DNA from 2 places in the Blastococcus sp. SYSU DS0617 genome. Region 1 is predicted to be linked to the other one. Evidence: riboswitches for the same ligand, from Rfam matches in the RefSeq annotation. Region 1 holds a riboswitch; the other holds the start of a gene.

Evidence for each region. A riboswitch is a leader RNA that binds a small molecule or an ion and turns the genes downstream of it on or off. The one in region 1 is predicted to bind S-adenosylmethionine.
Region 2: another riboswitch for S-adenosylmethionine. It lies ahead of ACI793_RS06245 (bifunctional o-acetylhomoserine/o-acetylserine sulfhydrylase); the one in region 1 lies ahead of thrC (threonine synthase).

Annotation. Positions count from the first base shown of each region.
Region 1 is NZ_JBJHAO010000001.1:409,025-424,353, reverse strand. It holds gene ACI793_RS02065 (helix-turn-helix transcriptional regulator) at 1-1,368, opposite strand, end outside; gene ACI793_RS02060 (phospholipid scramblase-related protein) at 2,002-2,739, opposite strand; gene ACI793_RS02055 (HD domain-containing protein) at 2,800-3,477, shown strand; gene ACI793_RS02050 (DUF4031 domain-containing protein) at 3,401-3,694, opposite strand; gene ACI793_RS02045 (Gfo/Idh/MocA family protein) at 3,784-4,779, shown strand; gene ACI793_RS02040 (hypothetical protein) at 4,880-5,593, shown strand; gene ACI793_RS02035 (DUF72 domain-containing protein) at 5,633-6,418, opposite strand; gene ACI793_RS02030 (VOC family protein) at 6,474-6,857, shown strand; gene groL (chaperonin GroEL) at 7,140-8,771, opposite strand; gene ACI793_RS02020 (cold-shock protein) at 9,043-9,243, opposite strand; gene thrC (threonine synthase) at 9,428-10,729, opposite strand; SAM riboswitch class I at 10,742-10,891, opposite strand; gene ACI793_RS02010 (HAD family hydrolase) at 10,950-11,777, shown strand; gene ACI793_RS02005 (ABC transporter permease) at 11,767-12,630, opposite strand; gene ACI793_RS02000 (alpha/beta fold hydrolase) at 12,627-15,329, opposite strand, start outside.
Region 2 is NZ_JBJHAO010000003.1:336,651-351,979, reverse strand. It holds gene ACI793_RS06270 (mechanosensitive ion channel family protein) at 6-905, shown strand; gene ACI793_RS06265 (hypothetical protein) at 902-1,417, shown strand; gene ACI793_RS06260 (ABC transporter substrate-binding protein) at 1,503-2,432, shown strand; gene ACI793_RS06255 (amino acid ABC transporter permease) at 2,450-3,403, shown strand; gene ACI793_RS06250 (amino acid ABC transporter ATP-binding protein) at 3,400-4,176, shown strand; SAM riboswitch class IV at 4,253-4,370, shown strand; gene ACI793_RS06245 (bifunctional o-acetylhomoserine/o-acetylserine sulfhydrylase) at 4,413-5,705, shown strand; gene metX (homoserine O-acetyltransferase MetX) at 5,708-6,781, shown strand; gene ACI793_RS06235 (VOC family protein) at 6,857-7,237, opposite strand; gene ACI793_RS06230 (threonine aldolase family protein) at 7,279-8,340, shown strand; gene ACI793_RS06225 (gamma carbonic anhydrase family protein) at 8,341-8,874, opposite strand; gene gdhA (NADP-specific glutamate dehydrogenase) at 8,927-10,276, opposite strand; gene ACI793_RS06215 (NAD(P)H-hydrate dehydratase) at 10,337-11,227, opposite strand; gene ACI793_RS06210 (histidine phosphatase family protein) at 11,208-11,948, opposite strand; gene ACI793_RS06205 (YdeI/OmpD-associated family protein) at 12,050-12,649, shown strand; gene ACI793_RS06200 (APC family permease) at 12,637-14,106, opposite strand; gene ACI793_RS06195 (C40 family peptidase) at 14,121-15,149, opposite strand; gene ACI793_RS06190 (hypothetical protein) at 15,296-15,329, opposite strand, start outside.

The sequences.
Region 1 (15,329 bases):
CAGCGCCGCCTGGTCGCGGCCGGCCCGTTCCGGCGCATCGGGCACCGCCGACCACAGCGCGAGCGCCGTCTCGAGGTGCTGCAGCTGTTCCGCGGGCGCGCCGACCCCTCCCGCCGCGGCCGCCGCGGCCAGCGAGGCGCTGAAGGCGCCGGGCAGGTCGTTGCTCCCGCGGGCGTGGTGCGCCTGCTCCGCGGCCGTTCCCGCACCCGGCTCGCGCGCCAGGTAGTCCGCGATCGCGGCGTGCAGCCGCACCCGCTCCCCCGGCAGCAGATCGGCGAGCACCGCCTCGCGCAGCAGCGCGTGCCGGAAGCGGTACCGGCCCTCGTCGGAGACCACCAGCAGGTAGTGGTGCACCGCCTCGGCCAGCGCCGCGTCCAGGTCGCCGTCGCCGAGCCCGCTCACCGCGGCCACGAGCTCGTGGCGCACCCGGCGGCCGGCCACGGCGGCGACGCGGAGCACCTGCTGGGCCTCCGGCGAGCGCTGCTCGACGCGGGCCAGGAGGACGTCGGTGAGGGCCAGGGGCAGCGCCTCGCCGTGCCGCCCGGCCGCGAGCAGCTCCTCGGCATAGAAGGCGTTGCCCTCGGCTCGGGTGACGACGTCCTCCACCACGGAGTCCGGCAGGGGCCCGGCATCGGCCGCCAGGCGACGCACCAGCGCGCCGACCTCGGCGTCCGGGAGCGGGTCGAGCTCGAGCCTCTCCACGCCGGGCAGGCGTACCAACTCGGCGAGCAGGGGGCGGAGCGGGTGGCGCCGGTGCAGGTCGTCGGCGCGGTAGGAGGCGACCACCGCGACGGGCTCGTCGGCGAGCCGGGCCAGCAGGTAGCGCAGCAGGTCGCGGCTGGACCGGTCGGCCCAGTGCACGTCCTCCAGCACGAGGAGGAGCGGCCCCGCGCCGGCCAGCTCGCAGACCAGGGCCGCCACCGCCTCGAAGAGCTGCAGCCGCCCGTCGTCGACCGGCGGCGGCGCCGCCCGGTGCGGTAGCGGGCGGCCGAGGTCGCGCCCCTCGGGCACCGGCTGCACCGGCGACGCCGTGGCCGGACGCCCGGCGAACAGCGGGGCCAGGACGGGGTTGGCGGCCGACTCGGGCGCCATGCCCGGCTCCGCCGCGACCGGTCGGAGCAGGTCGACGAAGGGCAGGTACGGCAGGCCCACGTCGCCGAGGTCGACGCAGTGCCCGGTGAGCACCCGGACCCCGCGCGCGGCCGCCCGCGCGGTCAGCTCGTCGAGCAGCCGGGTCTTGCCCACCCCCGCGTCACCGGACAGCAGCACGGTGCTCGCCCGGCCCGCTGCGGCGCGGTCGACGCACGCCAGCAGGGTGGCGAGCTCGGCGGCCCGTCCCACCATCGGCGCGTCGTCCCAGCGTGGCACGGCGCCGATCGTGACACGGGCCTCCGACAGAGCCCGAACCCTTTCGCTACGGGCCGAGCCGGTCAGCGCCGACGCCTGCGGCCGCGGAACCAGGGGGTATGCCGGGTCCGGGTGCCGCGGCCGGAGGCCAGCAGCATCTCTCGCCGGTAGGCGAGCTCGGAATCCAGGGCCGGGCTGCTGTAGTGGAGCGTCATCGTCGTGCCTCTCGTCGTCCTTGTGCGGATGACGACGACGTTCGTCCTGAGGCCGAGACCCAGGCATCGGCAGGTCACGCGGTTCTCGCGGCCCCGAGCCGTCTGAGGTGCCGCCGGACACGGCTGAGGGCCCTCATCCCGCGTGGGGTGAGGGCCCTCAGGGCGACGAGGTCCGGACCGGGTGACGGCCGCCTCGCGGCGAAAAGCACAACACGGCTCCAGGCCCCCGACCGAGGCCGGGGCGGTAGTCCGTGAAGGCGTAACCAAATGGCACCCGGGGGCACGTGGCACCCGGTCCGGACATCTCCGAGGCTACCCGCCGGAACCGAGATCATGTCGGGTCGAGCGATGCCGGGTGGGGTCCGCGCAGGCGCGACGGCGGAGCTCCACGCCAGCCGGGACGGCACCTGGTCGCGGTGTCGCCCGGAGGGCGACGAAATCAATTGAAGCCGCGGTCGTCCTGCTTGAGCGCGGTGTCGACGGTGAGGGCGGAGGCGATCACCAGGCTGGCCAGCGGTTCGGGGAGCCGGACGTGCACGAGGACGACGTAGCGGTCCGCCGTGGTGAACATCGTCCGGGCGAGGCCCTCCCACTTCTTCGTGATCCGGGCCACCTCCGTGCCGGCCGCGTCGGTGATCGCGAAGTCCCAGGCCCGCCAGTTCTCGGCCTGGATCGCGCCGACCACCTGACCGCCGGCCACCAGGTCGAAGCGGATCCGCCCGAACACGTTCGCCTGGACGATCTCGCCGATCGGCGCGCCGTCCGGGCGCTGCACCAGCACCCGGGACCTCATCAGCTTCGCTGGCCGGGTGAGCACCAGCACCGGCCCGCGGGCGTCGCGCACCTCGAGCCGGTGGGTGAGGAACTGGTCGAGCTGGCTGAACAGCCGGACCGCCTTCTTCACGGCGCTCTGCCCGACCTGGACGACGGCGCCGATCTGCCGGCCCTCGCCGTCGAGCACCGCGTACTCGTTGGTCAGCTCGATCAGCTTCGTCTTCTGGTTGACCAGCAGGACGGACTGGTCGTACAGCGAGGGGCCGGCGCCCTGCGGCGCGGGTGGCACGGGAGCGGCCGGGTGCTGGACGTGCTCGGTCCAGCCCTGGCCGTCCCACCACCGGGTGCCGGGAGTGCCGGCGGGGTCGGGGTACCAGCCCGGAGGGGGCGGCGGCTGAGTCACGGCGGTCACGGTAGTGCTGGCCCGGCGCAGCCCGGGTGCCTCCCGTGCCAGACTCTCCGGGTGGGTGACCTGGTGGGGTTCGAGGCGTGGGCGGCCCTGGCCGGCGACTCCCCCACCTCCCGCACCGAGTGGGCCGCCGTCGTCCGCGCGTGGGGTGAGCCGCACCGCCGGTACCACGACCTCGCGCACCTGGCGGCCGTGCTGGGCATCGTCGACCGGCTGGCCGCCGACGCCGCCGACCCGGACGCGGTGCGGCTGGCGGCCTGGTACCACGACGTCGTCTACGACCCGCAGCGCAACGACAACGAGGCGGTCAGCGCCGGGCGGGCCCGCGCCGGCCTGCGCGGGCTGGCCCCCGACGAGCGGATCGCCGAGGTCGAGCGGCTGGTGCTGCTGACCGCCGGGCACGACGTCGAGCCCGGCGATGCCAACGGCGCGGTGCTCTGCGACGCCGACCTCGCCGTCCTCGCCTCCCCGCCCGAGGCGTACGCCGCCTACGCCTCGGCCGTGCGCGAGGAGTACGGCCACGTCCCCGACGAGGCGTTCACCGCCGGGCGGATCGCCGTCCTGGAGCAGCTGCTGGCGCTGCCCCGGCTCTACCGGCTGCCCACCGTGGCCGGCACCTGGGAGCCACGGGCGCGGGCGAACATGGCCGCCGAGCTCAGCCTGCTGCGCCGCCGTGCGGCCCCGGGGAACGGGGCTTCCGGACCCGCAGCCCCGCCGCCAGGAGGCGAGTGAGCAGCTCCCGGCACTCCACCGGCTGCGCTCCGGCGGCGACCGCGACGTCGTAGAGGTCCTCGGGGACGTCGTAGTGGTCCCCCTGGAACGCCCGGCGCGGGATGCCGAGCTCCGCGGCGACGAACGCGTGCAGCTCGTCGTAGGAGACGTCGCTGACCAGGTGCGACCACAACCGCCCCCGCCAGGGCCACACGGGGGTGTCGATGAGCACCGTCACGGTGGCAGTGTGCCCGCCATGGCCCAGGAGCACCCGCAGGTCCGCGACGGCAACCTCCTGCGCTTCGGCTCCCCACTACCGTCCGAGGGGTGAGCGCAGAGATCCGCTGGGGCGTCGTGGGACCGGGTCGCATCGCGGAGAGCGTGCTGCCCGACTTCGCCCACGTCCCGCACGCCCGCGTCGTCGCCGTCGCCTCGCGGTCGCCGGAGAGGGCCGACGCGTTCGCCACCCGGCACGGGCTGGACCGCGCCCACGGCTCCTACGCCGGGATCCTGGCCGATCCGGACGTCGACGTCCTCTACGTCGCCACCCCGCACGCCCAGCACTCCGCCTTCGCCCTGGCTGCCCTGCGCGCCGGCAAGGCACTGCTGGTGGAGAAGGCGTTCACCGCCACGACTCCCGGAGCCGCGGCGGTCGTCGCGGCCGCCCGGGAGACCGGCGTCTTCACCATGGAGGCGATGTGGACCCGCTTCCAGCCTGCGGTGGTTGCGCTCCGCGAGCTGGTCGCCGACGGCGCGATCGGTGAGGTGCGGTCGGTGCAGGCCGATCTGGGCGTCTCCCGCGTGTACGACCCGGTGGACCGGCTGTTCGCCCTCGCACTCGGCGGCGGCGCGTTGCTCGACCTCGGTGTCTACGTCGTCTCGTTCGCCCAGATGCTGCTCGGGACACCGCAGCGCGTCGTCGCCTCCGGATCGCTGTTCCCCACCGGCGTCGACGCCGAGGCGGCGCTCCTGCTGGGGTACGACGACGGCCGGGCCGCCACGCTGCTCGCGTCGCTGCGCCAGGCGCTGCCCGGCCAGGCCCGCGTGTTCGGCACGACCGGCTGGATCGACGTCCTCCCCCGGTTCCACCACCCGGACACGATCGTGCTGCACCGGGCCGGCGCCGAGCCCGAGACGATCCGGCGGCCGCAGCTCGGCGTCGGCTACGCGCACGAGCTGATCGAGGTCACCGAGTGCCTGCGCGCCGGGCGCCCCGAGAGCGCGGTCATGCCGCTCGCGGACACCCTCGCCGTCCAGGACGTGCTGGGACAGGCGGCCGAGCAGCTCGGGGTGCGGCACGCGGAGGCGGTCGACGTCCTCTGACGGGTGATTCCTGACCGACCGGCTGCAGACGGCGTCCGGCGGTGCCGATGGCCTGTGGACGGGCCGCGCCGGCGGCCCATGTCCGGAGGGAACCGCATTCATGGCGCTGCTCGAAGTCCTGGCCGCTGTCGTCGCGAAGGTCGCCGGTGCGGGCACCGCCGCACAGGTCGCGGCCGGACTGGGCATCGCGACCGCCGGCGTCACCGGCGCCGGTGCCGCCGGCGCCCTGCCAGAGCCGGTCCAGGAGGTCGTCGCGAGCACCGTGGAGACGGTGTCCCCGTTCGACCTGCCCGACTCCGGCAACTCCTCCTCCGACGACACGTCCACCGAGGACGAGACGGAGGTCGACGGCCCGGCCCCGGACGGATCCGGTGACGACGCCGCGGACTCCACCGAGGAGCCCACCGAGGACCCGCTCGACGACGACTCCGACGACTCTGACGGCCACGGCTTGGACAACGCCCGCGAGCACGCGGACGAGCACGCCCAGGAGTCGCTGCTGAAGGCGCAGGAGCGCCAGGCCGCGCACGACGCGGAGAAGGCAGCCCGCGACGCCGGGAGGGAGGCCGAGAAGGCCGCCCGCGAGACCGCACGGGAAGCCGAGAAGGCCGCCCGCGAGACCGCACGGGAAGCCGAGAAGGCCGCCCGCGAGACCGCACGGGAAGCCGAGAAGGCCGCCCGCGAGACCGCACGGGAAGCCGAGAAGGCCGCCCGCGAGACCGCGAGAGAGGCCGAGAAGGCCGCTCGCGACGCCGGGAAGGCTGCTCGGCAGGCGGCTGGGAAGGCGGCCGAGCGGGGCGGCGAGGACGACTGACCCTCCGGCGACGGGGGCCGGTCGCCGACCCGCCGCCGGTCAGGTCACGGCGGGCCAGGCCAGGCCGGTCGCCTGGTCGGCGGTGGGCACGCGGGTCGGCGTCCCTCCGGCGCGGCGGACGGCGTCGGCGAAGCGGACCGCATCGATGACCGCGTTGCAGCCCGGGTCGTTGTTGAAGTAGACGAGGACGTCGGCATCGCCGTAGGTGGCCACGATCCGGTCGGCCCACAGCTGCAGGGTCTCGGCGCGGTAGCCCCACCCCTCGAAGCCGTGGTGGAAGCGCAGATAGCCCCACTCGGCGGTGCGCCAGAGCGGCGCGATCGGCTGCTCGTCCCGGTCGGCCCAGCACAGCGCAGCCCCGTAGCGCTCGAGCAGCGCGCGGATCTCGTCGGTCCACCACGACTCGTGCCGCGGCTCGACCGCCACGCGTGTGCCCACGGGGAACTGGGCCAGGCACTCGCGGAGCAGGTCGGGATCGGCCTTCAGCGTCGGCGGTAGCTGCAGCAGGATCGTGTCGAGCTTCGGGCCCAGCCCGGCGGCACGGTCCATCAGGCGGGCGACCGGCTCCTCGGGTTCGCGCAGCCGCTTGATGTGGGTGAGGAACCGGCTCGCCTTGACCGCCCAGCGGAAGTCCGGGGGGGTCCGGTCCCGCCACTTCTCGAACGTCTCCCGCTCGGGCAGCCGGTAGAAGGCGTTGTTGCTCTCGACGGTGGCGAAGTGCTCCCGGTAGTGCTCCAGCCACAGCCGCTGGGCGAGCTTGGGCGGGTAGAAGGCGCCGCGCCAGTCGCGGTACTGCCAGCCCGACGTCCCGATGATCACGGCCACGCCCATGATCGTCACCCGGATGCGCGGGGTCTGCCTGTCGTGCTGAGCTGATCGGGTGACCGCACCCGCACGCTTCAAGGACCTCTGCCTGGACGCCAACGACCACCACGCGCTGGCCGACTGGTGGTGCGCCGCCATCGGCTACGTCCGGCGCGACACCCTCGAGGACGCCGCGACGCCCGAGGAGGACGAGCCGCGCCCGCACGACTGGCCGATCCCGATCGTCGACCCGGCCGGCGAGGGTCCGCTGATGTGGATCGTCCCGGTGCCCGAGCGGAAGACGATCAAGAACCGCATGCATTTCGACGTCGTCGGCGAGACCTGGCCGCTGATCGCGGCCGGCGCCCGCATGGTGCGGGAGCAGGACGACGAGATCGACTGGAGCATCCTGGCCGACCCCGAGGGCAACGAGTTCTGCGTCTTCGCTCCGGAGGACTGACCGCGTGCGCGACCGGGCGGCGACCCGGCGGGCGTCGCTGTGCCCCAACCGCCGCCGGCTCGCCTACGACGACCACCTCGTCCACGGGGGCGCCCCGACGCCGGCCGCCGTCGCAACTGCGGGGAAAAAGGCCCTCGGACCGCCGCCGGGGAGCGCAAGTTCCCCGCAGTTGGCGTCCGGCCCCGCCCCGACGCCCGACGTCCCAGGAACGCCGACAGGGGCGGCCCGCTCGGAAGCGGACCGCCCCTGCCGGGCAGTGCTGGTGTTACGAGGGGGCTGGACTCAGAAGTCCATGCCGCCCATGCCACCCATGTCGCCACCGCCGGCGGCCGGAGCGTTCTTCTCCGGCTTGTCGGCGATCACGGCCTCGGTGGTGAGGAAGAGCGCCGCGATGGAGGCGGCGTTCTGCAGCGCGGAGCGGGTGACCTTGGCCGGGTCGATGATGCCGGCCTTGATCAGGTCCACGTACTCGCCGGTGGCGGCGTTGAGGCCGTGGCCGGTCTCCGAGTTGCGGACCTTCTCCGCGACGACGCCACCCTCGAGGCCGGCGTTGATCGCGATCTGCTTCAGCGGCGCCTCGAGCGCGACGCGCACGATGTTGGCACCGGTCGCCTCGTCACCCTCGAGCTCGAGCTTGTCGAACGCGACGGCCGTGGCCTGCGCCAGGGCGACGCCACCACCGGCGACGATGCCCTCCTCGACGGCGGCCTTGGCGTTGCGCACCGCGTCCTCGATGCGGTGCTTGCGCTCCTTGAGCTCGACCTCGGTCGCGGCACCGGCCTTGATGACCGCAACACCGCCGGCCAGCTTGGCCAGGCGCTCCTGCAGCTTCTCGCGGTCGTAGTCGCTGTCCGACTTGTCGATCTCGGCGCGGATCTGGTTGACCCGGCCCTGGATCTGGTCGGTGTCGCCCGAGCCCTCGACGATCGTCGTCTCGTCCTTGGTGACGACGACCTTGCGGGCGCGGCCGAGCAGCTCGAGGTCGGCGTTGTCGAGCTTGAGGCCGACCTCCTCGCTGATGACCTGGCCACCGGTGAGGATGGCGATGTCGGTCAGCATGGCCTTGCGGCGGTCACCGAAGCCCGGCGCCTTGACGGCGACGGACTTGAAGGTGCCGCGGATCTTGTTGACCACCAGGGTCGCGAGGGCCTCGCCCTCGACGTCCTCGGAGATGATCGCCAGCGGCTTGCCCGACTGCATGACCTTCTCCAGCAGCGGGAGCAGGTCCTTGACGGTGCTGATCTTCGAGTTGACGACGAGCACGTACGGGTCGTCGAGGACGGCCTCCATGCGCTCGGTGTCGGTGACGAAGTAGGGCGAGATGTAGCCCTTGTCGAAGCGCATGCCCTCGGTGAGCTCGAGCTCGAGGCCGAAGGTGTTGCTCTCCTCGACGGTGATGACGCCTTCCTTGCCGACCTTGTCCATCGCCTCGGCGATGAGCTCGCCGATGGCGGGGTCAGCGGCGGAGATCGACGCGGTGGCGGCGATCTGCTCCTTGGTCTCGACGTCCTTGGCCGTCGAGAGGAGGTAGTCGCTGACCGACGCGACGGCGGCCTCGATGCCCTTCTTCAGGGCCATCGGGTTGGCGCCGGCGGCGACGTTGCGCAGACCCTCGCGCACGAGCGCCTGGGCCAGCACGGTGGCGGTGGTGGTGCCGTCACCCGCGACGTCGTCGGTCTTCTTGGCGACCTCCTTGACGAGCTCGGCCCCGATCTTCTCCCACGGGTCCTCGAGCTCGATCTCCTTGGCGATGCTCACACCATCGTTGGTGATGGTGGGCGCGCCCCACTTCTTCTCAAGAACGACGTTCCGGCCACGGGGGCCGAGGGTCACCTTGACGGCGTCGGCGAGGGTGTTCATCCCTCGCTCGAGGCCGCGGCGCGCCTCTTCGTTGAACGCGATCATCTTGGCCATGTGGTGATGTCCTCCGAGCATGGATCGCTGCACGGCCGGGTGGGTGCCCGCGACGGACGACACCGATGACATGGGCGCTCCGTCGGCCCACCATCCGGTGCCTCACCGTTCCGACCTGATTGGCACTCGGGAGCCCCGAGTGCCAGAAACGAGTTTGGCACTCGACCCCTGCGAGTGCAAGAACGGGGGTCCCTGAGGGCGTTCGAGGCTGTCCCGGAACGACGGAGGCCCGGCCCCCTCGCGGGGAACCGGGCCTCGGTCGGACGTCCCGTCAGGCGCTGCGCACCGCGTCGGCCTGGGGGCCCTTGGCGCCCTGGACGACCTCGAACTCGACGCGCTGGCCCTCGTCGAGGGACTTGTACCCGTCCATCTGGATGGCCGAGTAGTGGACGAAGACGTCCTGGCCGCCGTCCACGGCGATGAAGCCGAAGCCCTTCTCGGCGTTGAACCACTTCACGGTGCCCTGTGCCACGTGTGCTCCCACGTTCTGCGTGCGGTCGCCCCACCGCGGGTGGTGGGGCGAGGTCTCGCTCTTCCGCCCGCGATCACGAACAAGGAGGAGAGAACCGCGCGAGAACCTACAACAGAGTGACGTGGGTTACACAGACATCAGCCACGGCGCGTTGCCGGATCCCCCGATCCGGTGACGCGGCCGGTCAGCCGATGAGGCCCGCGGACCGGGCGGACTTCAGGGACGGCTCGACGTGGTGCGTCGGGCCCACGACCGGCACCAGCGGGTCGAGGGTCTTCAGGCCCTCCCCGGTGTTGAGGACGACGGTCTCCTTGGCCGGGTCCAGCCGCCCGTTCCCCACGAGCTGGCGGAGGACGGCGACGGTCACGCCGCCCGCGGTCTCGGCGAACACGCCGGTGGTGCGGGCGAGGTCGCGGATGCCCTGCACGATCTCGTCGTCCCCGACCCGGCCGACCGCGCCACCGGTGCGGCGGATCGCGTCGAGCGCGTACGGGCCGTCGGCGGGATTGCCGATGTTCAGCGACTTCGCGATGCCGGTGGGCTTCACCGGCTTGACGACGTCCCAGCCGTTGTCGAAGGCCGTCGCGATCGGGTCGCAGCCGGCCGACTGCGCCCCGAAGATCGTCCACTCGGTGGCCTCGACGATGCCCGCGGCGGTGAGCTCGCGGAACGCCTTGTCCACCTTCGTCAGCAGCGAGCCCGAGGCCATGGGGATGACGACCTGGGCCGGGATGCGCCAGCCGAGCTGCTCGGCGAGCTCGTAGCCCATCGTCTTGGAGCCCTCGGCGTAGTAGGGCCGCACGTTCTGGTTGACGAAGGCGGTGTCCTCGAACTCGTCGGTCTCGGCGAGCTCGCTGGTCAGCCGGTTGACGTCGTCGTAGGAGCCGTCGACGGCGACCAGCGTCTGCCCGTAGACCGCCGACTGGACGATCTTCCCGGGCTCCAGGTCGGAGGGGACGAACACGAACGACGGCAGCCCCATGCGGGCGGCGTGTGCGGCCACGGAGTTGGCCAGGTTGCCCGTCGAGGCCGCCGCGATCTTCGTGTAGCCGAGGCCCTTGGCCGCCGTGGCGGCGAGGCTGACCACGCGGTCCTTGAACGAGTGGGTCGGGTTGGCGGAGTCGTCCTTGACCCACAGGCCACCGGTCATGCCCAGTTCCTCGGCGAGGCGGTCGGCGCGCACCAGCGGCGTCATGCCGGGGTCGAGCGAGACGCGGGAGGCCGGGTCCTGGCCCACCGGCAGCAGGGCGACGTAGCGCCAGATGTTCTGCGGGCCGGCCTCGATCTGCTCGCGGGTGACCGCGCGCATGAGCTCGGGGTCGTAGTCGACCTCGAGCGGGCCGAAGCACTCGGCGCACGCGTGCTCGGCGACGAGACCGAAGGTGGCGCCGCAGTTGCGGCAGATGAGCCCGCGGGCGGGACACGGCGGCACGGGGCCGCCGGCGCTGGAGTCTGCCTGGGCCGAACCGGGAGCGGTCAGAGTCATGCGACGACTACCTCCTCATCTTCCCCGCGTCGGGCCGTCGAGCCGCGCGGGACGGAATTGGCACCTCCCCGCAGACGCTGGCCGCACCGGGGTGCGGGGTCGCATGAGCGGCGGTTGCCGGGGCTTCATCGGGCCGTGTCCCTCTGCCCCTCTGGATGAGTGAACGCCGGCAACTCTACCCACCGCGTGCGGCGGCCGGAGCAGCGGTGAGGATGTGCGCGTGGCAGCGCGGATCGTCTACACCGACCTCGACGGCACGATGGTGGGACCACGCGGGTCCTTCTGGCACACCTCCGCACGCGATCTGACGGCCGACCCGGCGACGGCGTTGCTGGAGCTGCACCGCGCCGGGGTGCCCTTGGTGCTGGTCAGCGGCCGCACGTTCGAGCAGGTCGTGGAGGCCGCGCGGATCTTCGCCGCCGACGGCGCGATCGCCGAGCTGGGCGCCACCATCAGCTGGGGCGGCGGCCGGGGCACGCACCGGCTCACCGGCGAGCTGCCCGCCGAGCACGCCGACCGGACCCCGATGGAGGTCATGGCCTCGCTCGGCGTCGTCGAGCAGCTCGTCGCCGCCCATCCGGGCCGGCTGGAGTGGCACGCACCCTGGCACAGCACGCACGAGACCGACGCTTTGCTGCGCGGCCGGGTGGACCCCGTCGCCGTCGACTCGTGGCTGGCCGAGCAGGGGGTGGGCTGGCTGACGCTCAAGGACAACGGCGCCATCCCGGCGTCGTCCCGTTTCGGTCTCGACGACGACCCGCTGCCGCCGCGGGTCTACCACCTCATGCCGCGCGGGATCTCCAAGGGAGCAGCGATCGCCTGGGATCTGGAGCGCCGCGGGATCGACCCCGCCGATGCGGTGGCGATCGGCGACAGCGTGAGCGACCTGGACATGGCCCCCGCGGTCGGCCGGTTGTGGATCACCGCGAACGGGGCCGGCGTCGACGGGATGGCCGACCGGATCGCCGCCGTCCCCAACGCGACCGTCACGGATGCCGCAATGGGCGAGGGCTGGGCACAGGCGGTCCGCGCGGCGCTCAGCTCGTGATGTCGCGGCGGGCGAAGTGCCGGAAGCCCAGCGCGGTGAAGACGGCGGCGTAGACCAGCGACTGGATGACGCCGCGGAACAGGTCGCCGTCCTGCACCGGCGTTTGCAGCAGATCGGTCCAGGCGAACTCCCCCGCGGTCGGGAACCAGTCACGCAGCGACCCGAGCTGCTCCACCTGGTCGAGGATCGCGAAGACGAACATGGTGAACACCGCGCCGCCGACGGCGGCCAGCGGCGCATCGGTCGCCGTCGAGAACCAGAAGGCCAGCGTGCCCACGACCAGCAGGTGGACGGCGAGGTAGCCGAGCATCCCGGCCAGCCGCAGGAAGCCCTCCCCCTGGGACAGCGTCACGCCCACCGGGGTCTCGATGGGCCCGAACCCGAACGCGATCGAGCCGGCCAGCACCGAGACGGCGGTCAGCGTCAGCAGCGCGCCCACCGAGAGCACGAGCGCGGCCAGCCACTTCTGCCGGAGCAGCCGCATGCGCGGCACCGGGGTGGCGAGGGTGTACCTCAGGGCGCCCCACTGGGCCTCGCTGGCCACGGTGTCACCGAAGAACAGCGCGTACACGACCACCAGGAAGAAGCCCGTCGTGGCGAAGAGCACGAACAGGGTGAAGTTCAGGCCGCTGGCGGTGGCGACGTCGACCAGGTTGATCCGGTTGTTCTCGCCGGCGTCCTCGCTCGCGCCCAGCTGCAGCGCGGCGATGAGCAGCAGCGGGAGCGCCACCATCAGCGCGAGCACCCCCAGGGTGCGGCGGCGGGCGAACTGCCGCCGCAGCTCCACGGCCAGCCGCAGCGTGCGCGACGGCCGGTAGCCGGCGGCCGCGCCGGTGGTCCGGATACCGGTCATGACTCCCCCACCAGCGCCAGGAAGGCGTCCTCGAGCCGACGGCGCGGCGTGAACTGGTCCACGTCGATGCCCGCCTCCACCAGCGCGCGCAGCGCCACGTCGCGGGGCACGCCGCCGAGCTCGGCGACCAGACCGTCGTCGGTGCGCCCGGCGGTCACGCCCGGCAGTTCCTCCAGGACCGCGATGGCCCGGTCGGTGTCGGCCTCCGCCACCCCGACGAGCACCGCACCCCCCGCTCCGACGATCTCCTCGACCGTGCCCTGCGCGATCTTCTGCCCCTTGGCCATGACGACGACGTGGCTGCAGGTCTGCTCGATCTCGCTGAGCAGGTGGCTGGACACGATCACCGTGCGGCCGGTCGCGGCGTAGGACCGCAGCACCTCGCGCATGGCGTGGATCTGCGGCGGGTCCAGCCCGTTGGTCGGCTCGTCGAGCACCAGGAGATCGGGCAGTCCGAGCATCGCCTGGGCGATCGCGACCCGCTGCCGCATGCCCTGGCTGTAGCGCCGGACCGGCCGGTCCAGCGCCGCACCGAGGCCGGCGACCTCGATCGCCTCCTCCAGGTGCGCGTCCTCCGCCGGGCGGCCGGTCGCCGCCCAGTACAGCCGCAGGTTCTGCCGGCCGGACAGGTGCGGCAGCAGTCCGGTCCCCTCGACGAACGACCCCAGGCGGGACAGCACGGGCGCACCCGGGCGGGCGGCGTGCCCGAAGACGCTGATCCGCCCTTCGGTGGGCCGGATCAGGCCCATGAGCATGCGCAGCGACGTCGTCTTGCCGGCCCCGTTGGGCCCCAGCAGGCCGAGCACCTGCCCGCGGCGGACCTCGAACGACAGGTCGCGGACGGCGACGAAGCCGTCCTTGTAGGCCTTGGTCACGCCCTCGAAGCGCAGCGGCACGTCCTCGCCGTCGGGCTCGACGACGCCGACCTGCCGGCGGCGGCGGGCCCACCAGAGGGAGGCCAGCCAGCCGAGCAGGCCCAGGGCCACGACCCCGGCGAGCAGCAGCCACCAGCGCGAGGAACCTGCTGCGGCCTCGCTCCGGCCGTCGACCACGGGCGCCATGAGCTGCGTGGGCCCGGCGGCTGCACCGTCGGTCGCCTCCGCCGCGGCGAGACCGACCGAGTAGACGGCCGCCTCGGCGGGGAGCGCGTACGCCTGGTCGGTGGAGGAGACCACCAGGCGCATGGTGTGACCGGTCTCGAACCGGTGCACGACCGCCGGGAGCGTGAGGCCCACCCGGGTCGGGTCGGTCGGGTCGGTGGAGAGGCCGGTGACCTCCAGCGGCGCCACGAGCCCCCCGGGCAGCGTCATCGTCCCGTCGGCTGCGACGTCGTAGAGCTTGGCGAACAGCGTCGCCGAGCCGCTGGCCGAGGACAGCGCGAGATCCACCGTGCTGGCACCGACGACCTCCACCGGCGCGTCCAGGGGCTCGCTGTCGAAGGCGGCGAACTGGCCGGGGATCTCCACGGCCGCACCACCGAGCGCAACCGCGAGCGAGCCCAGCCCGGGAACGGTGGTGAGCGCGGCGGGCGTGCCCCCGGCCGGGGTGACCACCGGCTGCACGGGGCCCTCTACCGGCACCGCGCGGCGGTCGGCCGGCTCGGCTCCGTCGAGGCCGGGGTAGACCGGCGCCACGACCGTCCGGCCGCCGCCCTGGACACGGCCCAGCGTCGCACCCAGGCCGGTGGGAGCCGGGAACTCGAAGCCGGTGCCCGGTTCCTCACCCTCCCCGCGGAGGTACCAGTCGAACCAGCCGGCGACCTCCTCCCGCAGCTCGTCCACCTGCCGGCCGGACGCGGGGGCGTCGTGCCCGCCAGCGTACCAGACCACCTTCACCGGCGTCCCGTCGGCGGCGATGCCCCGGGCATTGGCGTCGGCCTGGCCGAGACCGAACAGCGAGTCCTGGGTGCCCTGGACCAGCAGGGTCGGCGCGTCGATGCGGTCCAGGACGGCCGCGGGGCTGCTGCGATCGAGGATCGCCGCCACCTCGGGCGTCAGCTCGCCCGTCGACGCCGCCGTCTGGTACGCGGCGCACACGTCGGCCGTGAACCGCCCGCAGGTCAGCAGTCGCTCGGCGGCCTCCGGGTTCTCGGCCGCCTGTGCGAGCAGCTCGTCGGGCAGCGCCACGGGCACGCCGCCGTCCGGAGCCCCGTCGTCGCCGAAGGCGGCGAGCAGATCGGCCGGAGCGGAGCCGATCCCGAAGAAGAGCCCCGCCCACAGGGACTTGAAGACGCCGCCGTCCGAGGTCGGTGGAACCGCCGCGGGGGTGCCCGTCTCCAGGTCGCCGGTGTGGTCCGGGAAGAACGCACTGGTCAGCGAGTGCCAGGTGATCTGCGGGGCGATGGCGTCGATGCGCTCGTCGTAGGCCGCACCGAGCAGGGCCAGCGCACCGCCGTAGGAGGCCCCGGCGACGCCGACGCGCGGATCGCCGTCGGCGTCCTGGACGACGTCGTCGCGCTCGGCCAGGACGTCGATCAGCGCGGAGAGGTCGGCGACCTCGTACCGCGGGTCGTTGAGCCCGATCTGGCCGGTGCTGCCGCCGAACCCGCGGGCCGAGAAGGTGAGGACGACGTAGCCGCGCTCGGCGAGTACACGGGCGTCGTCCGCCACCGACTCCTTGCTGCCACCGAAGCCGTGCGCCAGGACCACGGCGGGCGCCGGCCGCTCCTCGGCGGCCGGCAGGTACAGCGTCGAGTCGAG
Region 2 (15,329 bases), on a different contig from region 1:
CCTTCGTGGGCGACGCGCTGAGAGACGTCCTGGACTGGCTGTCCGGGCGTGGGCTCGAGGTGGTCCTGATCATCCTGGGCTCACTGCTGCTCGCCCGGCTCGTGTCGTGGGCCGGCAGCCGGATCACCGACCGCATCGACGCCCGCTACACCGAGGGCGACGCGCTCGTGCGCTCCGAGGCGGCCAAGCACCGGCACTCCCTCACCCAGGTGCTCACCTGGGCCGCGGTCGTCCTCATCTACTCGATCGCGGTGTTCTTCGTGCTCGACCGGCTCGGCGTGCCGATCACCGGCCTGGTGGCCCCGGCGACCGTGCTGGGCGTGGGCCTCGGCTTCGGTGCGCAGCGGATCGTCGGCGACGTCCTGGCCGGGTTCTTCATCATCACCGAGCGGCAGTACGGCTTCGGGGACGTCGTCTCCATCCAGGTCGTCGGCGGGATGGAGCCGGCCCAGGGCACGGTCGAGGACGTGACGCTGCGCATCACCCGCGTGCGCTCCGTCGACGGCGAGGTAGTCACCGTGCCGAACGGGCAGATCGTCAAGGTCATCAACCTGTCGCGGGACTGGGCGCGGGCGGTGGTCGACGTGCCGGTGCCCACCGGTACGGACGTCAACCGGGTCAACGAGGTCCTGCGCACGGTCGGCCGGGAGGCGTTCCGGGACCCCGCGCTGCGCCCGCTGCTGCTCGACCTGCCCAGCGTGATGGGTGTGGAGAGCCTGGGCCTGGAGCAGGTGAACGTCCGGATGGTGGCGCGCACCCTGCCGGGCAAGCAGTTCGACGTCGGCCGCGAGCTGCGCGCCCGCGTCGTCGACGCGTTCCGCGACCAGGGCATGAAGGTCAGCACGCCGTCGGTCTCCGATGACGAGCCGACGTCCCGGCCCGAGCGGGAGAGGGAGGACGCGTGACCACCCCCCAGGACGACCGGCCCCGCGCCGAGGGCGACGAGCCCACCGTCAGCACGGCCCCGACCAGCGGCACCGCGGCGGCACCGCCCACCTCCCGGTGGTGGAACTGGGGTTCCGTCCCCGACCACCTCGGCCGGGCACGGACCTCCACGGTGATCCTGTCGGTGCTGTTCCTGGCGATCTTCACGCTGTACCTCAACGTCCGGCCCGACGAGCAAGGATCCGCCAGCAGGCCGGCCGACGGAGGCAGCGACGTGGAGGCGCCCGTGGTGCCCGGTCTGCCGACGGAGCCCACCGAGGAGCCCGAGCCCACCGGGGAGCCGTCCCCCACCGCCGGGCCGGGGACGACCAGCACCCCGACGACCACCCCGTCCACGAGCTCGCCCGGCACCTCCACGGCAGAGCCGACCGGCGAGCCGGACGACCCCACGGAGACGTCGGAGCCGGCCGAACCGACCGGCGAGCCGGAGGACGAGGACACCGCCGGACCGACGTCGCCGTCGACTCCGTGATCGAAGCGGTACCGCCCTCACGCGACGTAGCGGGAAACGGCAGGGCAAGATCTGGTGTCTGCCCCGCCCGAAGGAGACCCCGCCCGTGTCTGCACGTTCCCTGACCCGCCGCGCCGCGACCGCCGTCGCCGCCGCCTCCACCGTCGCAGTGGTCCTCACCGGCTGCGGCGACGACCCCGACAGCTCAGAGCCCTCCGCCGAGAACGCCGCCGGGGAGCTCCTGCCCGCCGTCGAGGTCGACGAGGAGCTGGCCGCCCGGGTGCCTGACGAGATCGGCGAGGACGGGAAGATCACCGTCGGCACCGACACCAGCTACGCGCCGAGCGAGTTCATCGCCGCCGACGGCGAGACGATCGTCGGCTTCGACATCGACCTGTTCGCGCTGGTGGCGCAGAAGCTCGGGTTCGATGCGGAGTTCGAGTCGGCGGACTTCGGCTCGATCATCGCCGGCGTCGGCTCGGGCCGGTACGAGGTGGGCGTCTCCTCCTTCACGATCAACCCCGACCGCCTCGCCGAGGCGACGATGGTGAGCTACTTCTCCGCGGGCACCCAGTGGGCCGTGCAGTCGGGCAACCCGGAGGACGTCGACCCCGACAACGCCTGCGGGCTGTCGGTCGCCGTGCAGGCCGACACCGTCCAGGTCGAGGACATCACCGCCCGCTCGGCCGAGTGCGAGGCCGCCGGCGAGGAGGCCATCGACATCCAGCAGTTCGAGGGCCAGGACGAGGCCACCGCCGCGCTGGTCTCGGGCCGGGTGGACGCCGGCCTCGCCGACTCCCCGGTCATGGCCTACGCGGTCCAGCAGACCGGCGACCAGCTCGAGCTGCTCGGCGACATCTACGACTCCGCGCCCTACGGCTACGTCGTCCCGTCGGAGCAGACGGAGTTCGCGGAGGTGCTGGCCGATGCGCTCACCGCGCTGATCGAGGACGGCACCTACGAGGAGATCCTCGAGAAGTGGGGCGTCGAGGCCGGCGCGATCGACGACCCGACCGTCAACCCGACCGTCGACTGACGCCTCCGCACCTCCCCATGCCCGACACGAGCACGACCCCGGCACCGCCCGAGCAGATCCGGGCGGTGCCGGTCCGTCATCCCGGCCGCTGGATCGCCACCGCCGTCATCGCCGTGCTCGCCGCGATGTTCGTCCACATGCTGGCCACCAACCCGGTGTTCCAGTGGGACTTCATGGTCGAGAACATGTTCAGCGACGCCGTCCTCCGGGGCGCGCGGACCACGCTGATCATGACGGTGCTGGCCATGGCCATCGGCATCCTGCTCGGCATCGTGCTGGCGATCATGCGGCTGTCGGCCAACCCGGTCGTCTCGGGCGCGGCGTGGGTCTACATCTGGTTCTTCCGCGCCATCCCGCGCATCGTGCTGCTGTTCTTCTCGGCCAGCCTCGGGGCGCTGTACTCGACCTACGAGCTGGGCTTCCCCTTCGACCAGCAGCTGATGGGCTTCTTCGGCTGGGAGGGCGACTGGCGCTTCCTGAGCCTGGACGGCAACGACATCTTCCGCGGGTTCGTCGCCGGCCTGCTGGGGCTGGCGCTGTCCGAGGCCGCCTACGCGGCCGAGATCGTGCGGGCCGGCATCCAGTCGGTCGACCCCGGGCAGACCGAGGCGGCCGCCGCGCTGGGGATGGGCCGCGGGAAGACGATGCGCCGGATCGTGCTGCCCCAGGCGATGCGCGTCATCATCCCGCCGATGGGCAACGAGACGATCGCGATGCTCAAGGACACCTCGCTGCTGATCGCGGTGCCGGTGTCCAACGAGCTGAACTTCCAGCTGCGCGCCATCGGCAGCCGCACGTTCCAGGTCATCCCGATGGCCGTCGCCTCGATCCTCTGGTACCTGGCCCTGGCCAGCATGCTCATGATCGGCCAGCACTTCCTGGAGAAGCGGTTCAGCCGCGGGTTCGGCGCCCGCGAGACGCGGCGGCAGCGGGCGGCCCGCGAGGCCGCCCAGGCCGGCAGCGTCCGATGAGCAGCGTGCCGGGCCCGCCGATGGTGAAGGCCGAGGGCGTGCACAAGTCCTTCGGCCACGTGGAGGTGCTCAAGGGGATCGACCTGGAGGTCGCCCCCCGCGAGGTCATGTGCATCGTCGGCCCGTCGGGCTCGGGCAAGTCCACGTTCCTGCGCTGCATCAACCACCTCGAGCGGATCGACGCCGGACGGCTGTCGGTGAACGGCCACCTGGTCGGCTACCGCGAGAAGGGCGGCCGGCTGCACGAGCTGCGCGACGCCGAGGTGGCCGCCCAGCGCCGCGAGATCGGCATGGTCTTCCAGCGCTTCAACCTCTTCCCGCACATGACCGCGCTGGAGAACGTCGTCGAGGCGCCGGTCCAGGTGAAGGGCGTGAAGCGGGCGGAGGCCCGCGAGCGCGGCGCCGCCCTGCTGGAGCGGGTCGGGCTGGGCGACCGGATCCACACCTACCCGAACCAGCTCTCCGGCGGCCAGCAGCAGCGGGTCGCGATCGCCCGCGCCCTGGCGATGGAGCCGCAGCTCATGCTGTTCGACGAGCCCACCTCGGCCCTGGACCCGGAGCTGGTCGGCGAGGTGCTCGACGTCATGCGGGGCCTGGCCGCGGACGGGATGACCATGGTGGTGGTCACCCACGAGATGGGCTTCGCCCGCGAGGTGGGCGACAGCCTGGTGTTCATGGACGACGGCGCCGTCGTCGAGGCCGGCGACCCGCGGCAGGTGCTCACCGACCCGCAGCACGAACGCACCCGCGCCTTCCTCTCCAAGGTGCTCTGACGGAGGATCCCGCTGCAGCCGGGCCGGTGGGACCCGTGTTTCACGTGGGACAACCGAGGCGCCTAAGATCGGCTCGGCTCACGAGAGGCAGTGCGAAGCACCTGGCTGACTGCCCGGCAACCTCCTACTCCGTCTGAGGTGCTCCAGGGGAAGAGCCGGCCGTCGCGGCGTCCGCCGCGGGGCAAGGACGGGGCTCCCGTGCGCCGCGGGATCTCCTGAGCGGAAGGAGACGGCGCATGAGCGACCCGCAGAACTGGAGCTTCGAGACCCGGCAGATCCACGCCGGCACCAGCCCCGACCCGACGACCGGGGCCCGCGCCCTGCCGATCTACCAGACGACCAGCTACCAGTTCCGCGACAGCCAGCACGCCGCGGACCTGTTCGCGCTGGCCGAGATGGGCAACATCTACACCCGGATCATGAACCCGACGCAGGACGCGCTCGAGCAGCGCGTCGCCTCGCTGGAGGGCGGCGTCGCGGCACTCGCGGTGGCCTCGGGGCAGGCCGCGGAGACGCTGGCCATCCTCAACCTCGCCGAGGCCGGCGACCACGTCGTGGCGTCGGCGTCCCTCTACGGCGGCACCTACAACCTGCTGCACCACTCGCTGCCCAAGATGGGCATCACCGTCTCCTTCGTCGAGAACCCCGACGACCCGGAGAACTGGCAGTCGCTGGTGCAGGAGAACACCCGGGCCTTCTACGCCGAGACCATCGGCAACCCGAAGGGCGACGTGCTCGACATCGAGACCGTCGCCGGCGTCGCGCACCGCAACGGCGTCCCGCTCATCGTGGACAACACGGTGGCCACCCCGTACCTGATCCGACCCTTCGAGTTCGGCGCCGACGTCGTCGTGCACTCGGCGACCAAGTACCTGGGCGGCCACGGCACGGCGATCGCCGGCCTGATCGTCGACGGCGGCTCGTTCGACTGGCGCGGCGGCAAGCACCCCATGTTCACGACGCCGGACCCGACCTACCACGGCGTCGTCTACGCCGACCTCGGTGCGCCGGCCTTCGCGCTCAAGGCCCGGGTGCAGCTGCTGCGCGACCTCGGCCCGGCCGTCTCCCCCTTCAACGCCTTCCTGGTCGTGCAGGGCATCGAGACCCTGTCGCTGCGCATGGACCGGCACGTGGCCAACGCCCAGCGGGTGGCGGAGTTCCTCGAGGCCCACGACGCCGTCGACCGGGTCAACTACGCCGGCCTGCCCACCAACCAGTGGCACGCGGCGCAGCAGAAGTACGCCCCGAAGGGCGCCGGCGCCGTCCTCACCTTCGAGCTGCACGGCGGCAAGGAGGCCGGCCAGAAGTTCGTCGAGGCGCTCGAGCTGCACAGCCACGTGGCCAACATCGGCGACGTGCGCTCGCTGGTGATCCACCCCGCGTCGACGACCCACTCGCAGCTGACCCCCGAGGAGCAGCTGACCACCGGTGTCACCCCCGGTCTGGTGCGCCTGGCCGTCGGCCTGGAGGGGATCGAGGACATCCTCGCCGACCTCGAGGCCGGTTTCCGCGCGGCGAAGTCCGCCTGACGATGGGCGGGTGGGTCGAGGGGGATCCGGTCGGCGACCGGCTCTTCCTCGACCTGCCCGCCGTCCCGCTCGAGCGGGGCGGCGAGCTCGCCGACGTGCGGGTCGCCTACGAGACGTGGGGCACGCTCGCCCCCGACCGCAGCAACGCCGTCCTCGTCGAGCACGCGCTGACCGGTGACAGCCACGTCGTCGGTCGGTCCGGGCCCGGTCACGCGACGGCGGGCTGGTGGGAGGGGCTGGTCGGCCCCGGGCGCCCGCTGGACACCGACCGGTGGTTCGTCGTCTGCGCCAACGTGCTCGGCGGCTGCCAGGGGACGACCGGGCCCGGCTCCCTCGCCCCGGACGGCGCCCGCTGGGGATCCCGCTTCCCCGAGGTGACGGTGGGCGACCAGGTGCGGGTCGAGGTCGCCCTGGCCGACGCGCTGGGCATCGACCGCTGGGCCTGCGTGGTGGGCGGCTCGATGGGCGGCATGCGGGCGCTGGAGTGGGCCGTGGCGCTGCCCCAGCGGGTCGGGTCGCTGTTCTTCCTGGCCTCGGGGGCGGCCGCGTCCGGCGACCAGATCGGCACCCAGACCACGCAGCAGGCGGCCATCCGCGTCGATCCACGGTGGCGCGGCGGCGACTACGACCGGTCCGACCCGCCGTCCGACGGGCTGGGGATCGCCCGCCGGATCGCTCACCTGACCTACCGCAGCGCGCTGGAGCTCGACGCGCGCTTCGCCTCGCGCGTGCAGGAGGACGGCCGTTACGCCGTCGCCAGCTACCTGGACCACCACGCCGACAAGCTGGCCGGCCGGTTCGACGCCGGCAGCTACGTCGTCCTCACCGAGGCGATGAACTCCTGGGACGTCGGCCGCGGCCGCGGCGGGGTGGAGGCGGCGCTGGCCCGGGTGACCGCGCGCACCGTCGTCGCCGGCATCGACAGCGACCGGCTCTACCCGCCGGCGCTGCAGCAGCGCGTCGCCGACGCCCTGGGCGTGCCGCTACGGCTGATCTCCTCGCCGTACGGGCACGACGGCTTCCTCGTGGAGGTCGACGCGGTCGGCGGGCTGCTCAGCGAGCTGCTCACCCGCTGACCGGGCCGAACCCTGCGAAGCCGTGGTCATCACCCGCCGATCGCCACGAGTTCGCATGGTTCGTCGGGCCGGCGGTCACCGCTCGCCGGTCGGCTCCAGGAATTCCAGCCGGTTGCCGAACGGATCGGCCGCGTAGAAGCGGTCGTGCCCGGGGAAGTCGTCGTCCCAGGTCACCCGGTGGCCGGCTCCCTCCAGCGCCTCGGCCACGGCGCGCAGGCCCCTCACCTGCAGCCCGGGATGCGCCTTGCGCGCCGGGACGAAGGGATCCTCGACGCCGAGGTGCACCTCGAGGCCGCCGCCCCGGAACCAGCAGCCGCCCCGCGCCGCGAGGACCGGCGGCTTGTCCAGCTCCCGCATGCCGAGGACGTCGCGCCAGAACGCCCGGCAGTGCTCCTCACCGCCACGCGGGATGGCCAGCTGGACGTGGTGGACCGGCAGCAGCTCGAAGGCGGGCACGCGCCGACGCTAGCGAAGGGCAGGACCGCAGACTGTCCGGTGTGGACGACGACCTCCTCGCGCTGCGCGACACCTGCGACCGCTCGCTCACCGGCCACGGCGAGTGGCGCCCCGGGGCCCTGCTGGCCACGGTCCCGCCGGACACGGCAGCGGACCGGTACGGCGAGGGTGGCGTCGTCGCCGAGCTGGAGGCGGAGGTCGCCGCGCTGCTCGGCAAGCCCGCCGCGGTGTACCTGCCCAGCGGCGTGATGGCGCAGCAGGCAGCGCTCCGGGTGCACGCCGATCGCCGTGCCCGCCGGACCGTGCTCTGCCATCCGGAGAGCCACCTGGTCGCGCACGAGGAGCAGGCCTTCGAGCGGCTGCACGGGCTGGTGCTGCGGTCCGTCGGGAACCGGCACCGGCTCCTGCTGCGCGCCGACCTGGACGCGGTCGCCGAGCTGCCCGCGGCCCTGCTCGTCGAGCTGCCGCAGCGCGACCTCGGCGGGCAGCTGCCCCCGTGGGACGACGTCGTCGCGCAGGTGGGCTGGGCGCGGGAGCGGGGCGCGGCCGCCCACCTGGACGGCGCCCGGCTCTGGGAGGCCGCGGCCGGCTACGGGCGCTCCCCCGCCGAGGTCGCCGCGCCCTTCGACACCGTCTACGCGAGCTTCTACAAGGGCATCGGCGCGCTGGCCGGCTGCTGCCTGGCCGGGCCGGAGGACGTCGTGGCCGAGGTCCGCGAATGGCGACGGCGGCTGGGTGGCACCCTCTTCGGGCTGTGGCCGGGGGCGGCATCGGCCCTGACCTGCCTGCGGCGCCGGCTGCCGCTGATGCCGGCCTACCTGCAGCGCGCCCGCGAGGTGGCCGACGCGGTGCGGGACCTGCCCGGGGTCACCGTCGTCCCGGACCCGCCGCAGACGCCGATGCTGCACCTGCTGCTGCGTACCACGCCCGAGCCGTTCACCGCGGCCGCCCGCCGGCTGGCCGACGACGGCCTGTGGACCTGGCCGCAGGCCGCGATCACCGGTGACCCCGGCACCGTGCGGGTCGAGCTCCCGGTGGGCGACGCGACGCTGGCGCGAGGGATCGACGAGATCCGCGGCGCGATCGCCGCACTCGCCGGCTGATCAGCTCTCGATGCGGCGCACCCGTCGCGCGCCGTCGAGCCGGTCGCTGTAGGCCTTCGCGTTGTACTGGATGTGCAGCTGGTCGTCCTCGGTCGCCTCGCGCATCACCTTGGCCGGGACGCCGGCGATCAGCGACCGCGGCGGGAAGACCTTGCCCTGGGTGACGACGGCGCCGGCGGCCACGATCGAGCCCGAGCCGATGTGCGCGCCGTTCATGACCACGCTGCCCATGCCGACGAGCACGTCGTCGTCGATGCGGGCGCCGTGCAGCACCACCCGGTGCCCCACCGACACCCGCTCCCCCACGACCAGCGGGAAGCCGGGATCGGAGTGCAGCGTGCAGCCGTCCTGGATGTTGGAGTCGGCGCCGATCTCGATGACCTCGGCGTCGGCGCGGGCCACGGCGCCGTACCAGATGCTCGACCGGGGGCCCATCGTCACCGCGCCCACCACGACCGCCGTGGGCGCGACGAACGCCTCGTCGTCGATCGCGGGAGTGCCGAAGTCCAGGGCGCCGATGAAGTTCTCACTCATCCCTGCACCCCAGCACAGCCGGCCCGGCACGGCGCGGCCGGGGCGCCGGGCATCAGATCAAGCCGTGCGCGTGCACCGCTTCGGCCACCTGCAGGAACCCGGCCACGTTGGCGCCGAGCACCAGATCGCCCGGGGAGCCGTACTCCTCGGCCGTCTCGTGGCAGCGCGCATGGATGCCGCGCATGATCTCCTCGAGCTTGGCCTCGCTGTGGTCGAAGGTCCACCGGTCCCGCGAGGCGTTCTGCTGCATCTCCAGGGCCGAGGTGGCCACGCCGCCGGCGTTGGCCGCCTTCCCGGGGGCGAAGCCGATGCCGGCGGCCCGGAAGAGGTCGACCGCTTCCGGAGTGGCCGGCATGTTGGCACCCTCGACGACGTACCGGCAGCCGTTGCCGACCAGCGTGCGCGCCGCCCCGCCGTCGAGCTCGTTCTGCGTGGCACTGGGGACGGCCACCTCGCACGGGACGTCCCAGATGCTGCCGCCCGCGACGAAGGAGGCGCCGTCCACCCGGTCGGCGTAGACGCTGATCCGGGCCCGCTCGACCTCCTTCACCTGCTTGAGCACCTCGAGGTCGATGCCCTGCTCGTCGACGACGTAGCCGCTGGAGTCCGAACAGGCCACGACGGTGCCGCCGAGCTGGTGCACCTTCTCGATGCCGTAGACCGCGACGTTCCCCGACCCGCTGATGACCACCCGCCGGCCGTCGAAGGACTCCCCGCGGGCATGCATCATCGCGTCGGCGAAGAACGCGGCGCCGTAGCCGGTCGCCTCGGTGCGCACCAGCGCGCCGCCCCAGCCCAGCCCCTTGCCCGTGATGACCCCGGACTCGTAGCGGTTGGTGATGCGCTTGTACTGGCCGAAGAGGTAGCCGATCTCGCGGGCGCCGACGCCGATGTCGCCGGCCGGGACGTCGGTGTACTCGCCCAGGTGCCGGTAGAGCTCGGTCATGAACGACTGGCAGAACCGCATCACCTCGGCGTCCGACCGGCCCTTGGGGTCGAAGTCCGAGCCGCCCTTGCCGCCGCCGATGGGCATCCCGGTGAGCGCGTTCTTGAAGATCTGCTCGAAGCCGAGGAACTTGACGATGCCGAGGTTCACCGAGGAGTGGAAGCGCAGGCCGCCCTTGTAGGGCCCGAGCGCGGAGTTGAACTCCACCCGGAACCCGCGGTTGATCTGCACCTCGCCCCGGTCGTCCTGCCACGGGACGCGGAAGATGATCTGCCGCTCGGGCTCGCAGATGCGCTCGATCGTCTTCATCTCGGCGTACTCGCTGTGCCGCCCGAGCACGACGGCCAGCGACTCGAGCACCTCGCGCACCGCCTGGTGGAACTCGGCCTCACCCGGGTTCCGCCGCAGCACCTCGGCGTAGATCTCCTCCACCTTGGCCGGTACGTCCACGTGCACTCGGTCCTCCGTACTGCTCGTCCGACGACGGGCGCTCAACGTACGCGCGACGGGGCCCGCTCAGGGGGCGACCTCCGCCAGCGCGCCGGGCACCTCGCCCGGCAGCTCCCGGGCGAGGAAGCCCATCGGACCGATCGACGACGCAAGCCGCTCACCGGCCCGCCCGTGCAGCCACGCGGCCCACAGCGCGGCCTGGGCCGGCTCGGCCCCGCGCGCGAGCAGGCCACCTGTGATGCCGGCGCGCACGTCACCGGAGCCGGAGACGCCCAGCCCTGCGTTGCCGCTGTCGTCCCGCCACAGCCGCCCGTCGGGCGCCGCGGTCCACGAGGTGGCCCCGCCCAGCCCCACCACCGCCTTCGCCCGGCCGGCCAGGTCCGCGGCGGCGCCCGCCGGATCCTCGTCGATCTCGCGCTCCTCGACGTGCAGGGCGTAGGCGGCCTCGGTGGGATTGGGGGTGAGCACGACCCGCCCGTCCAGGTGGTGCACGCAGCTCTCCTCGGCGGTGACCGCGGCCAGACCGAGGGCGTCCAGGGCCAGCGGCCCGCTCAGGTGTGGCAGCAGCCGCTCGCCGAAGGCCTGGGTCGCCTCCTTGTCGGCCATGCCGGGCCCGATCAGCACGGCGTCGGCCGCCTCGGCCAGGTTGCGGACGACGTCCGCCGCGTCCGGGGCGATGGCGCCGCCGCGGGTCTGCGGCAGGGCCCGGACCAGCGCCTCGGGCAGTGCGGTGGCCACGTGCGGGGCCATGGAGGCGACCGTGGCCACCTGCAGCTTGCCGGCACCGGCCCGCATGGCCGCCTCGGCGGCCAGCAGCACCGCGCCGAGGGTCTCGGTGCTGCCGCCGATCACGAGGATCGAGCCGCGCGCGTTCTTCCCGCCGGAGGGCTCGGGCAGCGGCCACGCCCGCAGCACTCCGGGGGTGACGGTGGTGGGCTCAGGCCTGCTGGGGGACATCGGGCTCCTCGGTGATCTGCTCGTGCTCGGCGGCCAGGTGGTCCACCTCGTTGAACGCGACGAGGCGGAAGTCGCCGGAGTCCTCGCGCCGGTACCGGGTGAGCGACGCGTTGGCGACCTGCTCCTCGCGGTCGACGGCGAGCAGCTCCTGCTCGGTGAGCCCCTCCAGCACGTACCGGAAGACCATGATCACGGCCTGGTGCGCGACGATCACCAGGCGCTCGCAGTCGTGCCGCAGGCCCTCGGTGGCCAGCAGGCTGCGGATGCGCAGCGCGACGTCGGCCCAGCTCTCCCCGCCCGGCGGCCGGTAGTAGAACTTGCCCAGGAGATCGCGGCGCGAGGCCTCGTCCGGGAACTGCTCGCGGATGCCGGCGCCGGTCATCCGGTCGAACATGCCGAAGTCGCGCTCGCGCAGCCGCTCGTCGGTGCGCACCCGGAGCCCCAGGTCCGCCGTCGCCAGCCGGGCGGTGGTCAGCGCACGGTCGAAGGGCGAGCTGAGCACCGCGGTCGGGCGCTCGACCTCCGGCAGTGCAGCCAGCCAGGCGCCGAGCGCCTCCGCCTGCGACCGGCCGGTGTCCGACAGCGGCACGTCGGGGTCCCGGATGTCGAGGTCGAGCCGGCCGGCCCCGGCCTGCTGGGCGTGCGCGTCGGCGACGTTGCCCATGCTCTCGCCGTGCCGCACGAGCCACAGCGCCGACGGTCCCGGTTCCCGGCCTGTCACCCGCCACCCCCGTCCCCGTGCCGCGCGGTGCGGCCGTCCGCCCGCCGATAGCCGCGCGGGAGGAAGCCGAAACGGTCGGCACCCGCGGGCACGATGACTCCGTGACGCTGCCCACGGACCTGCCGGTGCTGCCCTTCCCCGACCAGGCCGCTCTCGAGGCGTGGCTGGAGGACCACCACGAGACCGCGCCCGGGCTCTACGTGAAGATCGCGAAGAAGGGCTCGGGCGTGCCCTCGGTGAACTGGGAGCAGATGGTCGAGGTGCTGCTCTGCTTCGGCTGGATCGACGGCCGCGCCAACCGGCTGGACGACTCCTTCTACCTGCAGCGGATCACGCCCCGGCGGCCGAGGAGCGTCTGGTCGGCGAAGAACGTCGCGACCGTGGAGCGCCTGATCGCCGAGGGGCGGATGCGCCCGGCGGGGCTCGCCGTGGTCGAGGCGGCGAAGGCCGACGGACGGTGGGAGCGGGCGTACGCCGGCCCGGCCACCATCACCGTCCCCGACGACCTGGCCGCGGCGCTGGACGCCGAACCCGACGCACGGGCGGCGTTCGACGCGCTGGACGGGCAGAACCGCTACGCCGTCCTGTGGCGGGTGCAGACGGCGAACACGGAGAAGACCCGCGCGAAGCGGATCGCCGCCGCGGTGGAGCTGCTCGCCGCCGGCGGGACGCCGCACCCGCCGTCGGGTCAGCCGGGGTAGGCGCTGCGCCGCTCGCGCCAGAAGGTGGCGTCGCGCCGGCGCCACCAGAGCATGAGCAGGACCCCTGCGGACATGACGCCGACGCCGATGACCAGCGGCGGGCCCACCCCGAGCCAGGCCTGCCCGGTGTAGGAGTTCTCCGCGTCCGCCAGGTCCCGGACCGAGAGCACGAGCAGCCAGGCCAGCATCGCCGCCCCGGTCAGCGGGCCGACGCCCAGGAGCAGGAGGTTGCGCACGCTGGAGAGCAGCTGCCGCCGGAAGTAGACGGCGCAGGCCAGGCCGGTCAGCGCGTAGTAGAGCGCGATGAGCAGTGAGAGCCCGGTGATCGAGTCGAACAGCGCGTTCTCGCTGACCAGCCCGACGCCGACGTACCAGGCCACGCCGATCCCGGCGACCCACCAGGTGGAGACGTCGGGCGTGCGGTGCGTGGGCGAGATCGAGGCGAACCGGCGCGGCAACGCGGCTCGCCGGGCCATCGACAGCCCGGTGCGCGAGGCCGGGATGATGGTCGTCTGCGTCGAGGCGATGGCGGAGGTGGCGACGGCGACCAGCACCACCCAGTCCCAGCCACCGAGCGCCCGGGTGGACAGCAGCGCGAAGACCGCCTCCTCCTCGTCGGCGTTGCCGGCCAGCCAGCCGGTGCCCGCGAAGGCGACGACCGCCGTCGCCACGCCCAGGTAGGTGATCAGCAGGGCCACCGTCGACCAGACGCCGGCCCGGCCGGGCGCGCTCAGCGGGTCGCGGGTCTCCTCGGTCAGGTTGACCGCCGACTCCCAGCCCCAGTAGGCGAAGACGCCGAGCAGCAGGCCCCCGGTCAGCGCCGCGCCACCCGACCCGAACGGGTCCAGCCAGTTCCACTCCGGCGTCAGGCCGCCGAACGGGCTGGTCCCACGGACGCCGCGCACCAGCGCGACGACGGCGAAGACGGCGAGCGCCACGGTCTGCGCCACGATCAGGCCGTTCTGCAGCCGGGCCGAGAGCTCGGTGCCGCGCACGCAGATCGCCGCCATGACCACCACGAGCAGCACCGACAGGGCCATGACGGTCGGCGTCGACTCCGCCCAGCCGTCCAGACCCACGGCCAGCAGCGTGAAGCGGACGCCCACCTCGGCGAGCGAGCCCAGCACGAGGACGCCGGTCATGGCGATCGCCCAGCCGCCCAGCCAGCCCGCCCAGGGGCCCAGCGCCCGCGTGACCCAGGAGAAGGTGGTGCCACAGTCGGGGTCGACCCGGTTGAGCGCGGCGAAGGCCCCCGCGATGAGCAGCATGGGAAGGAACGAGGCCAGCAGCACACCAGGGGCGTGCACCCCCACCAGGGCGACGATCGGCCCGAGCACGGCGGCCAGCGAGTAGGCCGGCGAGGTGGCCGCGAGGCCGATGACGAGGGTGTCGAGGAAGCCGACGGCGTCGGGGCGCAGGGTCGGCGGCGCCTCGGGCCCGGACGCGGTGGCGGTCACCCCCGCGATTGTCCTCAGCCGGTGAGGCGGACGCCGAACCGGTAGCCGCGCTGGTCGACGCTCGTCACGGCGACCGGCTTCCCGTAGGTGCGGGCGTGCACGATCATCCCGTTGCCGATGTAGAGCGCCACGTGGCTGATCGGCGTGTAGTAGAAGACCAGGTCGCCGGGCCGGAGCTCGTTCCGGGAGACCTGCCGCCCCAGCTGGGACTGCGCACGGCTCGAGTGCGGCAGCCGCACGCCGGCGGCCGCGTAGGCGGCCGAGGTGAGGCCGGAGCAGTCGTAGGCGTTCGGGCCCGTGCCGCCGGCGGCGTAGGCGTCGCCCACCTCGGCCAGCGCCGCCCGGATGGCCACGGCAGCCGCCGAGCCCGGGGCCACCGGGAGCTCCTCGACGGAGGGGGCGTTCAGCGAGCGGCCGGCCACGGCGGTGGTCACGCGCTCCTGCTCGGCGGCCGAGAGCCGGGCGAAGTCGGCCTGGTAGGCGGCCGCCCGCTTCTCGACCTCGGCCTTCTGCTCCCGCAGCTGCTGGGCACCCGCCTCTGCGGTGGCGGCGGCCTCGTCGGCGGCCGCCTGGGCCGCGCGGGCCGCGTCCTGGGCGGCGTCCGCCTGGGCCACGACGGCGTTGGTGTGCTCGGCGATCAGGTCCAGCGTCGTCATCTGCTGGACCAGCTCGGCGGCGGACTCGCTGGTGAGGAAGGCGGCCATGCGCGACTGGGTCTTCCCGGTGTAGCCGGTGGTCGCGATGGCGCGGAGCTTGGGCTCGAACACGGCCATCGCGGCATGCGCTGCCTCGGCCCGCTCGGCGGCGGCTGCCGCCTCCTTCCGCTGGGTGGCGACCAGCAGCTCGGCCTCGTGCAGCTGCTCGTCGACGACCGTCAGCTCGTGCGCGGCCTTCTGGACGAGTTCCCTCGCCGCGGCAGCGGTGCCCGGCGTGGCGCCCGCGGGAGCCGGCGCCAGCACGCCCGTGGCGGCGGCGACGAGCGCCACCCCCACGGCGAGGAGGGCCCGGGAACGGCGTCGGGGGGTCGTGCGCGCGGACTGCACCGTCGGCCTCCGATCAGCTGCGCCGGTGCCGGGGAAGGGCACTGTTCGTTGCGCGTCGGTACGCACCGTAAGGAGGTCGTATCGACACGTAGCGGACGGCGCGCGGGATCGGAAGCCCTGCACTCGCCCCGTTCGTCACATGCGCCTCAGCCGTTCCCGCGGGCCCCGCGAGCGACCCCG